DNA from 2 places in the Pseudomonas sp. XK-1 genome. Region 1 is predicted to be linked to the other one. Evidence: riboswitches for the same ligand, from Rfam matches in the RefSeq annotation. Region 1 holds a riboswitch; the other holds the start of a gene.
What was found. A riboswitch is a leader RNA that binds a small molecule or an ion and turns the genes downstream of it on or off. The one in region 1 is predicted to bind cobalamin.

Region 1 (6,081 bases):
CTGTATCGTTCGCCTCTTTGTCGTATTTCCTTCTCACGAGACCACCATGAAGCGCTTCGTATTGCTGGACACCGCCCCGATTCCCGATGGTTCGGGAGCGCTTTGCCTGTTCGAATATGGCGAGGATTTCGTGATCAAGATCGCCGGCGGCGATGGCGGTCAGCTGATGAACACCCGCATGCACGGTTCGGAAGATGCCCTGGCGGCGATTCCCTGCAAGAAAGTCGCCGGGCGGCCGGACTCGCGGGTATTGATCGGCGGTCTGGGCATGGGTTTCACCCTGGCCGCGGCGCTGCAGAACCTGGGCAAGACCGCCGAGGTGGAGGTCGCCGAGCTGGTGCCCGGAGTGGTCGAGTGGAACCGCGGCCCGTTGGGCGCGAAGGCCGGCAACCCGATTCTCGATCCGCGCACCCGGGTGATTCAGGACGATGTCGCCAACTGCCTGAAGAACGCCGACCAGCGCTACGACGCGATCATGCTGGATGTCGACAACGGCCCCGAGGGCCTGACCCAGAAACGCAACGGCTGGCTGTATTCGGCGCAAGGTTTGCAACGTTGCCACCAGGCGTTACGGGCAAAAGGCGTGCTGGCGGTATGGTCTGCCAGCGCCGATCGGCAATTCGCCGACAAGGTGCGCAAGGCCGGCTTCAAGGTCGAGGAAGTGCAGGTCTACGCCCACGGCAACAAGGGCACCCGGCACACCATCTGGATCGCCGAGAAGCTCAAGTAATCCGCCATGAACGATCCGTGGCAGAGGTTTCTCGATTGTTGCGAAGCGGTGCTGCGCGGCGACGCGCAGACGCTCGAACAGCTGCGCGCCCAGGGTTTTGCCTGCGAAGCGGGCGGTTGGACGTTCGGCCTGCCCGAACTGCATGGTTATCTGGAGGCGGGGCAGGGCATGGCTTACCGGCGCTGGCTCAAGCAGCTGTACGCCAGCGATATCAATACGCGCCTGCGTGAGCTGGGTGCGGAGATCGCCATTGTCGACAACCACGGCAAGGTCGACGCGAGCCGTTATGGTCTGCGGCGCTTGGCCGTTGTGCCCTGAGCCTCAAGGGTGGACAAGCTGTTGGCATGTCCACCCTACAAACACTACTCAGTTCACCCGCTGTCCGCGGGTAAAGAGCCAGGCGCTGATCAGGCCGAGGGCGGCCCAGAACAATGCGTTGACCAGTAGCGAGGTGACGATAAAGTGCTGGCTCAGGGCTGTCGGAACCAGGCTTTGATGCACCTCAGGCTGCGGCGCGCCGACCAGATAGGGCAGTGGCAGCAGGAGCAGGCCGAGGAGTCGCAGCCACCACTGCCCGGCAAACGCCAGCAAGGCCAAACCTGCGGCGGTGCTGGCGGCCGTGCCGACCCACCAGTACTGACGCAGCGTCAGGTCGGCCGCGGCGGTGCCCGGCAGTTCCGGCGGCAGGCCGATGGCCGGTGCCAGGCTGAAGATGGCAAAACCGGCCAGCCCCCATAACAGCCCCTGCCAGATACGACCCGGAGTGCGCAGGCTGTACAGCCCCGCCAGCATCAGGGCGAAGCCGACTGCCACCACCAGATTGCTCAGCCCGGTAAACAGGGTGCGCTGTGCGCCGTCCTGCGGTGCCCAGGCGTCGGCATCATGATGATCATGGGCTGTATTGGCGGCATGGCTGTGTGCGGCCACCGGCGCGGCGCTTTCATAGGTTTCCGCCTCGAGAATCAACGGCGTGACCCACAGGCTCTGCATCAGGGTCAGTAATAGCGCGGCCAGCAGCCCCGCAAAACCTGCGGTCTGGGCGATTCGTTTAAGCATGTCGAAAAGCCTCAGTGGCAGGGGAAGGCGGCGCTGTGGCGGGCGTCGTGGGCGGCGTTATGCAGCACTTCCATGGGCGCGAAGCCAGCGCAGAAGATCAGCGCGGCACCGAGCAGGCAACTGCCGAGGGCGAGAGTCAGGCGTTGGGACAGGGGCAGGGCGAGCGCGGGGCTGGCGGACAGCGTGCGGGTGGACATATATGAACCTTCCTGGGAGTCGAAAAACGGCCATGCGAGGAAGGGAAGCAGCACAAAAGCGGGGCGAGCGCGGACAGCGGAACCAACCCGATTTCGGCGCGCCCCGCCCACCGCAGGTTGCCAAACAGGTTTCAGGCCGGTCTCCGGGCTTGCGACTACTGTCGGTCGACAGTCAGCGGGTCGGCCTTCCCATGCCTGAGGCACAGTGGCGAAATCGACCCAAGTACGCTTACCGTTGCGGGGGCAGCGCCGGACTCGTTCGACCTTGCGGATCGAACCCACCGGCTTCCCGTTTCACCTCGCACACGCTGGCGCGAGACACCTGAAACAGGCCGCAAGCTGACCATGAAGCGCTAGCTCCGTCAACCGCAGCGAATTGCCGGGAGGGGTCGACTGCGCTACCCTGCCGGCCAACGAACAGGTGCCCCGTGCGCAATCGCGCCACGGGCTGAAACGGGAAGTCCGGTGACCTCTGAGGTAATTCCTCGAGCATTCCGGCGCAGCCCCCGCTGCTGTAAACCTGACGAAGCCGCCACACGCCACTGGGCCACCGCCCGGGAAGGCGCGGACTTCGAATGAAGGTGAGCCAGAAGACCGGCCTGATCGAAACAAGGTGCGTACCCCGGGGTGTGGGTGGTTGCCGGTGCTGTTGCACGCCCGCGTTTCGGGCGGTTTCCCTCAGTAGTCGTCATCAAGGGTTCGATGCCTGTGCGTCGCGCCTGCTCCCGTGGTTGCACTAAAGCGTCGCGCTTGCGCGAGGAATTTGCCATGGCCGTGTTCGGCTCGGGCGGGAGTGTGACTCATGATCGATGATGAGAAAAAACAGCGCCATGCCGAGCGCATGCAACGCAAGAAAGCTGTGGTCGATGCGGGTATCGAAAGGGCCCAGGAAGAGCGCGGCATAGTCGTGCTGATTACCGGCAACGGCAAGGGCAAGACCACCTCGGCCTTCGGCACCCTGTACCGCGCCCTGGGCTACGGCCATCAGGTCGGCGTGGTGCAATTTATCAAGGGCACCCAGGCCTCCGGCGAGGTCACCTACCTGCGCCAGAATGCCGTGCAAGTCGCTTATCACGCGATGGCCACCGGTTTTACCTGGGACACGCAGAATTGGGACGCCGACAAGGCTGCCGCGGACGAGGCCTGGGTGCACGCCGCACGCATGCTCGCCGACCCCAGCCTGAACCTGGTGCTGCTCGACGAGCTGACCTACATGCTCAAGTACAACTACCTGGATGCGGCCATGGTGATCGAGGCGATTCGCGCCCGCCCGGCCGGCCAGAGCGTGATCGTCACTGGCCGCGCGGCCAAGCCCGAACTGATCGAACTGGCCGATACGGTCAGCGAGATCCGCGACGTCAAGCACGCCTACAACGCCGGCGTCAAAGCCCAGGCTGGTATCGACTTCTGATGCGCCGCGCCTGCGCTCTGCTGCTGTCGATGCTGTGCGCCCCACTGGCCGGGGCCGCGGCGTTGCCGACCCTGGTCTCGACCAATCTCTGCGCCGATATGCTGGCGTTGAGCCTCGCCGCGCCCGCGCAGCTGCTTTCGGTGTCGCGCAAGAGCCAGGACCCGCGGGTTTCCTCGATGGCCGAACGGGCCCGGGAATTCCCGGCGAACGACGCCACGGCGGAAGAGATCATCGCCTTGCACCCGGATATCGTCCTCGCCTCGCGGCGCTGGCAGACGCATAACCAGACCGCGCTGTTGAGCCGCCATGGCATCAGAACGGTGGTGGTGCCTTACCCGACTACCTGGCCGCAGATATTCGACAGCACCACCTGGGTCGCCGGGCAGATCGGCCGCGAGGCCGCGGGCAGCGCACTGGTCGCCGATGTGCAGGCGCGTCTGGCACGTTTGCAGCAGCGCCCGCGGTCGCTCAGCGCCCTCTATTTGCGCGCCAACGGCGGCAGCGCCGGGGCCAACACCTATGTTGATACGGTGTTCCAGGCTGTGGGCCTGCGCAATCACCTGGCCAGTCTCGGCCGCTCCGGCTGGAGCCGTTACGCCCTCGAAGACCTGGTCGACAGCCCGCCGGACGTGTTCGTCAGCGCCGACATGCTGATCGACAACGGTTACGCCAAATCCGCCTACTCGCGCCATCAGCGCCTGCAGCAACTGATGGCCACGCGCCCGGTGCTGAGCATCAGCGGTAACCGCTGGGGCTGCAGCGACTGGCAGTTGATCCATGCCGCCGAACAACTGGCCGCGCAGCTGGATGCCCTGAGCTTGATCAGTGGGGGGCGACCGTGAGTCGGATCGCCCCGAGTCTGCTCAATCTGCTGCTGATGCTGGCCTTGCTGACGCTGTTGCTGTTGTCGCTAAGCATTGGCTCGGTGCCGCTGGCCATCGGCGATATCGGCCGCGCCCTGCTGTCCTCGGCGGCGGCCGGCGCGGACCTGGCCGATGTGCGGGTGCAGCAGCAGGTCATCGTCAATGAAATCCGCCTGCCACGAGTGCTGCTGGCGATCCTCGTCGGCATGTCCCTCGGAGCGGCCGGCGCGGCGCTGCAAGGCTTGTTGCGCAATCCGCTGGCCGAACCTGGGCTGCTCGGGGTCAGTTCCAGCGCCAGCCTGGGCGCGGTGCTCTGCCTGTATTACGGCCTGAGCAGCCTGAGCGCCTGGCTGGTGCCGCTGTCGGCGATGGGCTGCGCGGCGCTGACCACCCTGGTGCTCTATGCGATTGCCCGGCGCAGCGCGAGCAACCTGACCCTGATTCTTTCTGGCGTCGCCCTGTCGTCGCTGACCGCGGCGTTGACCTCGCTGGCGATCAACCTCGCGCCCAATCCCACCGATGTGCAGGACATCGTGCTGTGGCTGATGGGCTCGCTGAGCGACCGCAGCTTCGCCGATATCCGCCTGTGCCTGCCGTTTATCGCCGCCGGCCTGTTGCTGCTGTTCGCCTGCGGCCCGCAACTCGATGCGCTGACCCTCGGCGAAGACGAAGCCAGCAGCCTGGGCGTCAACCTGCCGCGGCTGCGCGTGCAGATCATCGTCGGTACCGCGCTGTGCGTCGGTGCCAGCGTGGCGGTGACCGGTGCCATCGGCTTTATCGGCCTGGTGGTGCCGCACCTGCTGCGCAAATGGGTCGCCTACCATCCCTCGCGCCTGCTGCTGAGCAGCGCCCTCGGCGGCGCGGTGTTGCTGCTGGCGGCGGACATTCTGCTGCGCCTGGTCAGCGGCGAGCAGGAGCTGATGCTCGGGGTGGTCACGGCGATGATAGGCGCGCCGTTCTTTCTCCTGCTGGTGCTGCGTCAACGGCTGGGGGCGGCATGCTGAGCCTTGAGCAGGTCAGTGTCGAGATCGACGGCCGGCGTCTGGTCGATCGGGTGTCGCTAAGCCTGCGCGGCGGCGAACTGCTCGGCCTGATCGGGCCCAACGGTGCCGGCAAGAGCAGCCTGCTCAAGGCCCTGGCCCATCTGCTGCCCTACCAGGGCGAAGTCCGCCTGGACGGCGAACTGCTGAGCAGCCTGTCGCCGCGCCAGCGCGCCCTGCGCTGCGCTTATCTGGGTCAGGGCGATCAGAGCAGTTGGCCGCTGCGCCTGCGCGACTATGTCGCCCTCGGCCGCCTGCCGCACCGGGGTAACTGGGGTCTGGGACAACGCCTGCGCGACGAAGACCAAACCGCCATCGATCAAGCCTTGGCGCAGATGCGTCTGGGCGAACTGGCGCAGCGGCGTTTCGATCAGTTGTCCGGCGGCGAACGCGCCCGCGCGCGCCTGGCCCGCGCCCTGGCGGTCGGCAGCCGGTTGCTGCTGGCGGACGAGCCGGTGGCGGCCCTCGATCCCTTCCACCAATTGAATGTGATGGAGCTGCTGCGCCAGCAATGCGCCCAGGGCAAGGCCGCCTTGGTAGTGCTGCACGACCTGACCCTGGCCAGCCGTTTCTGCGACCGCATCCTGCTGCTCGATCAGGGCCGGGTGATCGACTGCGGCACCACGCGCCAGGTGCTGACGCCGAAGAACCTGCAGCAGGTCTATCAGGTCCAGGCGATGCTCGGCGAGCATCAGGAGCAGCGCTTCGTCCTGCCCTGGTCCTGCCGCCCGCAACCCCCACAATCTCAGGAACAGTTATGACCACCACGCTGCTGCTTTGCGAA
Region 2 (6,081 bases), on a different contig from region 1:
GCGCCAGCTAGACGCATGGCGCATCTGGCCGGGTGTGGCCGCGGTTGAGCGTGAGCAGTTGTGGCTAGTGCCTGATGAAGGCCTGGAACGGCCGAGCTTTCAGATGCTGGGGGCGCTGCAGCAGCTGTGCGAGCAGTTGGCTGAGGCGCGCTGAAGCCCGGATTACATCCGGGCCACGTTCAGGCTGCAGTCCACCTCGATAGCGTCTTAAAGCTCAGGCGTCCAGGTCACGGCAAACAGCGCGGTGCGGCCTTCGGTGTTGTAGCCGAAGCGTCCGTTGTTTGTGCTGTAGGTCGCCTCGGCATAGTCCTTGTCGAAGAGATTGTTCAGTTTCAGGTCGAAGGCCACTTCCTCGCTGGCTTGCCATTTGCCGCGCAGGCTGAGCAGGCCGTAACCGCCCAGCTCGCGGGTGTTGTCGGCATCGTCATAGCGACCACTGACCGCGCGCCAGCTGGTACCCACGGCAAACTCACCGAACTGGCGATCCAGGTCCAGGCTCAGCGTGCGTTTGGCGCGGCGGGCGAGGGTGTGGCCAGTGTCGCGATCCCGCGGGTCGATCAGGGCGAGTGCCAGGTTGCTCTGCCAGCCGAACAGCTCCTGCTTGAGCGCCGCCTCGAAGCCATTGATGCGGGCGGTCTGGACGTTCTGCGGAATGAAGTTCTGGTCGAGAACAATCGCGTCCTGCAGGTCGATACGGTACAGCGACAGTTCCAGTGCGCCGGTTTCGCTGTAGCGGCTGCGCCATTGGGCTTCGTAGCTTTTGGACGTTTCCGGCTCTAGGTCCGGGTTGGCACTCGGGAAGCAAAAGCCGCTGAAGCAGAAATCCGGGTAGTACAGGTCGTTGAAGGTCGGTGCGCGGAAGCCTTCGCTGTAGGACAGGATCAGATCATTGGCGGCGTTGAACGGTACGGTCAGCGCGGCGTTCCAGCTGTTCTCACTGCCGAACTGCTGGTTCTTGTCATGGCGCAGGCCCAGTTCGGTCGAGAAATCTTCGGCGCTGTAGCGGTGCTGAATAAATGCCGCCTGGTTCCAGCGCGAGTCCTCAGTAAAGGTCTCGCTACCCGTCACTCGATCTTCATACCAATCGGCACCCAGCAGCACCTGGTGGCGCTCGTTGAGCGCCACGGTATTCACCCAGTTGATCGAGTCACGGTAGGTGTTGAAACTGTAGAACGCGTCGGCGCTGGCTTGTGGCTGATCGTTGCCGGTGTCGCGCTTGTCCTCGCTGTGACCGATTTCCAGGCGACTGTTCCAGGCTTCGCTGAGGTTGGCGTCGATGTAGCTGGACAGGCTGCTGAGCTGGAAGTCCGTCGTAGGCAGGGAGGTGCTGAAGATGTCCTCGAACTCGGCCTGGCCACGCTGGTCGAGGGCACTGAAGCCTATCTTCAGGTCGTCATCGAATTGGTGCGATACATTCAGGCTCAGCGACTGATTGCGGTAGGCATCATCATCGCCATTGGCCCCGAAGTTGTCGCGGGTGGCGTCGATGCCCTGGGTTTCATCGAGTGCTGCACCCAGGTTGAAGCGGGTTTGCCCGTCACCGCCGGACAAGCCAAGGCTGCGCTCGAAGGTCTGGTTGCTGCCGGCACCAAGGCGAACATAGGGCTTGAGTCCGGCACCACTGCCTTGGCGGGTGAAAATCTGCACAACCCCGCCGATGGCATCCGAACCATAGAGCGCCGAGCGCGCGCCACGCACCACTTCGACCCGCTCGATCTGTTCCGGGCTGAGAAACTCCAGGCTGCTGGTGCCACTGGAGGCAGCGGAAATACGTTGGCCGTCTACCATTACCAGGGATTGCGCGGTCGAGGTGCCGCGCATAAACAGGCCTGTCTGGCTGCCCGCGCCGCCGGTACGGCTGACGCTGACGCCGGGGACGCGTTCGAGTAGTTCCGCCACGCTGCGCACTTGCAGGCGCTCGATGTCCTTGCGGGTAAACACCGTGGTTGCAGCAGTCGCCTGCTGAACCGGTTCGGCGTGCCGCCCGGAGGTCACGATCAGCGGCTGCAACTCGAGTGAGTCGACAGGGCTGGATTGATCAGCATGGGCAGCCAGCGGCAGCAGCGCCACAGCCAGAGCAAGACGGGACAATTTCATTGGAGAATCCTCAAAAGACAGAAAAACTTTCGAGGAGGGCAGGGACAAGCACCGGGCAAGGAGGCGATAGCCAGCGCTTGACGGTGATGCCCTCCGCAACACCAGTCACTTTATGCCGAGGCAGGTCTCCGGGCTGCCGACTGCCTTTCCCACCTTCCCAGGCGCACCCAGTGGTTTTTGAGAAAGGCTGCGCTTGCGCGCTGTCGGTTACCGTTGCGGGGGCAGCGCAGGCCTTGCGGCTGTCGAGTCGACAGCGGCGCACCTGCTTCCCTTTTCACGCTGCTGGTTTGGCAGCGACCTCGGACAGATAAAACGTCGCGCACCTTAAGGCGCTGCGAGTAGAAGCACAAGCCGCTCGCCTTAGCGGGCGGCGCGCCTAGATTATTGGGGCGTTTCCAGCTGCGCCAGGCGTTGGCGTACTGCCGCCTCGATGCCGGCAGCATCCAGGCCGCACTCGGCGAGCATCTGGCTCGGCTTGGCGTGCTCGACGTAATAGTCCGGCAGGCCCAGGTGCAGCAGCGGCTTGAGGATATTCTCGCGGGCGAGAAACTCGCCGACCGCACTACCGGCACCGCCCATGATGCTGTTCTCTTCGATCGTCACCAGCAATTCGTGGCTGGCCGCCAGCTGGCGCACCAGAGCCTCGTCCAGGGGTTTGACAAAGCGCATATCGACCACTGTGGCGTCGAGTGTTTCGCCGACCTTGAGTGCTTCACTCAGCTGCACGCCGAACACCAGCAGGGCGATCTGCTGGCCTTGGCGACGGACGACGCCCTTGCCGATTTCCAGTGGCTCCAGACCCGCTTCGATGGCGGCATTGGGGCCGCTGCCGCGTGGGTAGCGCACCGCCGCCGGGCCATCGAACAGGTGGCCGGTGCTGAGCATGCGGCGCAGTTCGTTCTCATCGCTGGGTGTCATCACCAGCATGCCGGGGATGCAGCGCAGGTAGGACAGGTCAAAACTGCCGGCATGGGTCGGGCCGTCTTCGCCGACCAGACCGGCGCGGTCGATGGCGAACAGCACGTCAAGGTGCTGCACGGCCACGTCGTGGATCAGTTGGTCGTAGGCGCGCTGGAGGAATGTCGAATAGATTGCCACTACCGGCTTGGTGCCGTCGCAGGCCATGCCCGCGGCCAGGGTTACCGCATGCTGTTCGGCGATGGCCACGTCGAAATAGCGCTCGGGGTATTGCTCGCTAAAGGCCACCAGGTCGGAGCCCTCCTTCATCGCCGGGGTGATGCCGACCAGGCGCGGGTCCTGCGCGGCCATATCGCACAGCCATTGGCCGAAGACGCCGGAGTACTTGGGCCCGCTCGCCGGCTTCGGGGTGGCGTCGGGCTTGACCGGCTCCAGCTTGGTGATGGCGTGGTAGCCGATGGGGTCGGCTTCGGCCGGGGCGAAGCCCTTGCCCTTCTTGGTCACCACGTGGAGGAACTGCGGGCCGTCGAGGTCGCGCATATTGCGCAGGGTGGCGAGCAGGGTCGGCAGATCGTGGCCGTCGATCGGGCCGACATAGTTCCAGCCCAGCTCCTCGAACAGGGTGCCGGGCACCAGCATACCCTTGGCGTGCTCCTCGACCTTGCGCGCGATCTCCCAGGCACCGGGCAGGCTCGAGAGGATCTTCTTGCTGCCCTCGCGCATGCTGGCGTAGGTGCGGCTGGAGATGATCTTGGCCAGGTAGTTGGACAGCCCGCCGACGTTCTTGGAGATCGACATGTCGTTGTCGTTGAGGATCACCAGCATATTGGCGTTGACGTCGCTGGCGTGGTTGAGCGCCTCGAAGGCCATGCCGGCGGTCAGCGCGCCGTCGCCGATCACCGCCACCGCCTTGCGCCGCGAGCCTTGCAGGCGCGCGGCGATGGCCATGCCCAAAGCGGCGCTGATGCTGGTGCTGGAGTGGCCGACGCCAAAGGTGTCGTACTCGCTTTCCGAGCGGCGCGGGAAGGCGGCGATGCCGTCCTTCTGGCGCAGGCTGCCCATCTGTTCGCGGCGGCCGGTGAGAATCTTGTGCGGATAGGCCTGATGGCCGACATCCCACACCAGGCGATCATCCGGGGTGTCGAAGACATAATGCAGGGCAACGGTCAGCTCGATCACGCCCAGGCCCGCGCCGAAATGTCCACCGGTCTGCCCGACCGTATACAGCAGGTACTGGCGCAGTTCGTCGGCCAGGGTTTCCAGCTCGGCCTCGCCCAGGCGGCGCAGCTCGTCCGGCGTGTTGGCACGGTCTAGAAGGGGCGTCAGCGGGCGCTCACGGGGAATCGCGTGGAAGGTCGTCGGCATCAGGCAGATCGTTATAGGTGTAAAAGATGCGGCAGTTTACCCGAAGCGCCGGAAACTGCCCAAACATGGTTCGGCTCAGCGCAACCGTGGCCCGGATCTAGTTCGGGCCATGTCGGCCAGAGCGCCCGGATTGTATCCGGGCTACGTCGAACCTGTTACCAGGTGTCGATTGAGCGCTTCTTGCCTTCGCGTGGTGCGGGCCGTGGCGTGGCATTGAGCCCGCGCAGCAGCCAGGCGCGGGTTTCCACGGGGTCGATCACCGCATCGATCTCGAGAAAACTGGCCATATTGATGCCCTTGCCGTTCTGGTAGGCCTTGGCCACCAGCTTGTCGAACAGCTGCTGGCGTGCCGCGGGCTCTTCGATGGCCGCCAGCTCCTTGGCAAAACCTAGGCGCACCGCTCCCTCCAGGCCCATCGCACCAAACTCGGCGCTGGGCCAGGCGATGGTAAACAGCGGCGAGTGGAAGCTGCCGGCGGCCATGGCCTGGGCCCCGAGGCCGTAGCCCTTGCGCAGCACCACGGTGAAAAACGGCACCGTCAGGCTGGCGGCGGCGACAAACATGCGCGACACATGGCGCACCGTGGCCTGTTTTTCCGCCTCCGGGCCGACCATAAAGCCGGGCGTATCGCACAGTGACAGCAGCGGGATATCGAAAGCGTCGCACAGCTGCATAAAGCGTGCGGCCTTGTCGCCGGATACCGCGTCGATGGCCCCGCCCAGGTGCGCCGGGTTGTTGGCCAGCAGGCCGAACGGCTGGCCCTCGATACGGATAAAGGCGGTGATCAGCCCCGGGGCGAACTGGCGGCGCAGTTCCAGCACCGAGTCGCGGTCGGCCAGGGTGTCGATCACCTGGCGGATGTCATACACCCGCAGGCGGTTTTCCGGGATCAGCTGGCGCAGCTCGCGTTGATCGGCGCAGTCCCAGTCGTTGAGTGCGCCCTGAAAGTAGCTCAGGTACTGCTTGGCCACCCGCACCGCCTCGGTTTCGTCGGCCACTTGCACATCGATCACCCCATTGGGCCCCTGCACGCTGAGCGGGCCGACCTGCTCCGGCTTGAAGCTGCCCAGGCCGCCGCCTTCGATCATCGCCGGGCCGGCCATACCGATAGTGGCGTTGTCGGTGGCGATAATCACATCGCAGCAGCCGAGCAGGGCGGCGTTACCGGCAAAGCAGCGCCCGGAGACTATGCCGACGGTGGGGACCAGCCCGGACAGGCGCGCCATGCCGACAAAGGTATGGCAGTCCAGGCCGGCCACGCCGACGAAGTCGCTATCGCCGGGGCGGCCGCCACCGCCCTCGGCAAACAGCACCAGCGGCAAGCGCCACTGGGCGGCGAGGCCGAGCATGCGGTCGGTCTTCTTGTGGTTCATCACGCCCTGGGTGCCGGCGAATACCGTGTAGTCGTAGGCGATCGCCATGCAGCGTCCGGCCTGGTTGCCGAACACCTCGGCATTGACCGTGCCGGTACCGGCCACCAGGCCGTCGGCCGGGCTCTGTTCGATCAGCTCCTCCAGCGAGCGCCGACGCCGTTGCGCGGCGATCGCCAGTGCGCCGTATTCGCTGAAACTGCCGTCATCCAGTAGGTCCGCCAGGTTCTCGCGCACGGTGCGCTGGCCGGTCTTGCGCCGTTTGGCCACGGCCTGGGGGCGGCGCTCGTCGCGGGTCAGCGCATGGCGTTCGAGTACTTCGGCCAGATCC

Region 2: linked by a shared signal. The riboswitch ahead of WMW70_RS14145 (TonB-dependent receptor domain-containing protein) and the one ahead of cobO (cob(I)yrinic acid a,c-diamide adenosyltransferase) in region 1 are both predicted to bind cobalamin.

The regions. Positions count from the first base shown of each region.
Region 1 is NZ_JBBPES010000004.1:41,546-47,626, reverse strand. Features, by position in the region: gene WMW70_RS11180 (spermidine synthase) at 47-730, shown strand; gene WMW70_RS11175 (hypothetical protein) at 737-1,048, shown strand; gene WMW70_RS11170 (CbtA family protein) at 1,097-1,786, opposite strand; gene WMW70_RS11165 (CbtB domain-containing protein) at 1,798-1,983, opposite strand; cobalamin riboswitch at 2,101-2,324, opposite strand; cobalamin riboswitch at 2,386-2,600, shown strand; gene cobO (cob(I)yrinic acid a,c-diamide adenosyltransferase) at 2,786-3,394, shown strand; gene WMW70_RS11155 (ABC transporter substrate-binding protein) at 3,394-4,236, shown strand; gene WMW70_RS11150 (FecCD family ABC transporter permease) at 4,233-5,261, shown strand; gene WMW70_RS11145 (ABC transporter ATP-binding protein) at 5,255-6,058, shown strand; gene WMW70_RS11140 (DUF1636 domain-containing protein) at 6,055-6,081, shown strand, end outside.
Region 2 is NZ_JBBPES010000005.1:68,886-74,966, forward strand. Features, by position in the region: gene WMW70_RS14140 (helical backbone metal receptor) at 1-154, shown strand, start outside; gene WMW70_RS14145 (TonB-dependent receptor domain-containing protein) at 208-2,097, opposite strand; cobalamin riboswitch at 2,200-2,414, opposite strand; gene dxs (1-deoxy-D-xylulose-5-phosphate synthase) at 2,479-4,380, opposite strand; gene WMW70_RS14155 (carboxyl transferase domain-containing protein) at 4,536-6,081, opposite strand, start outside.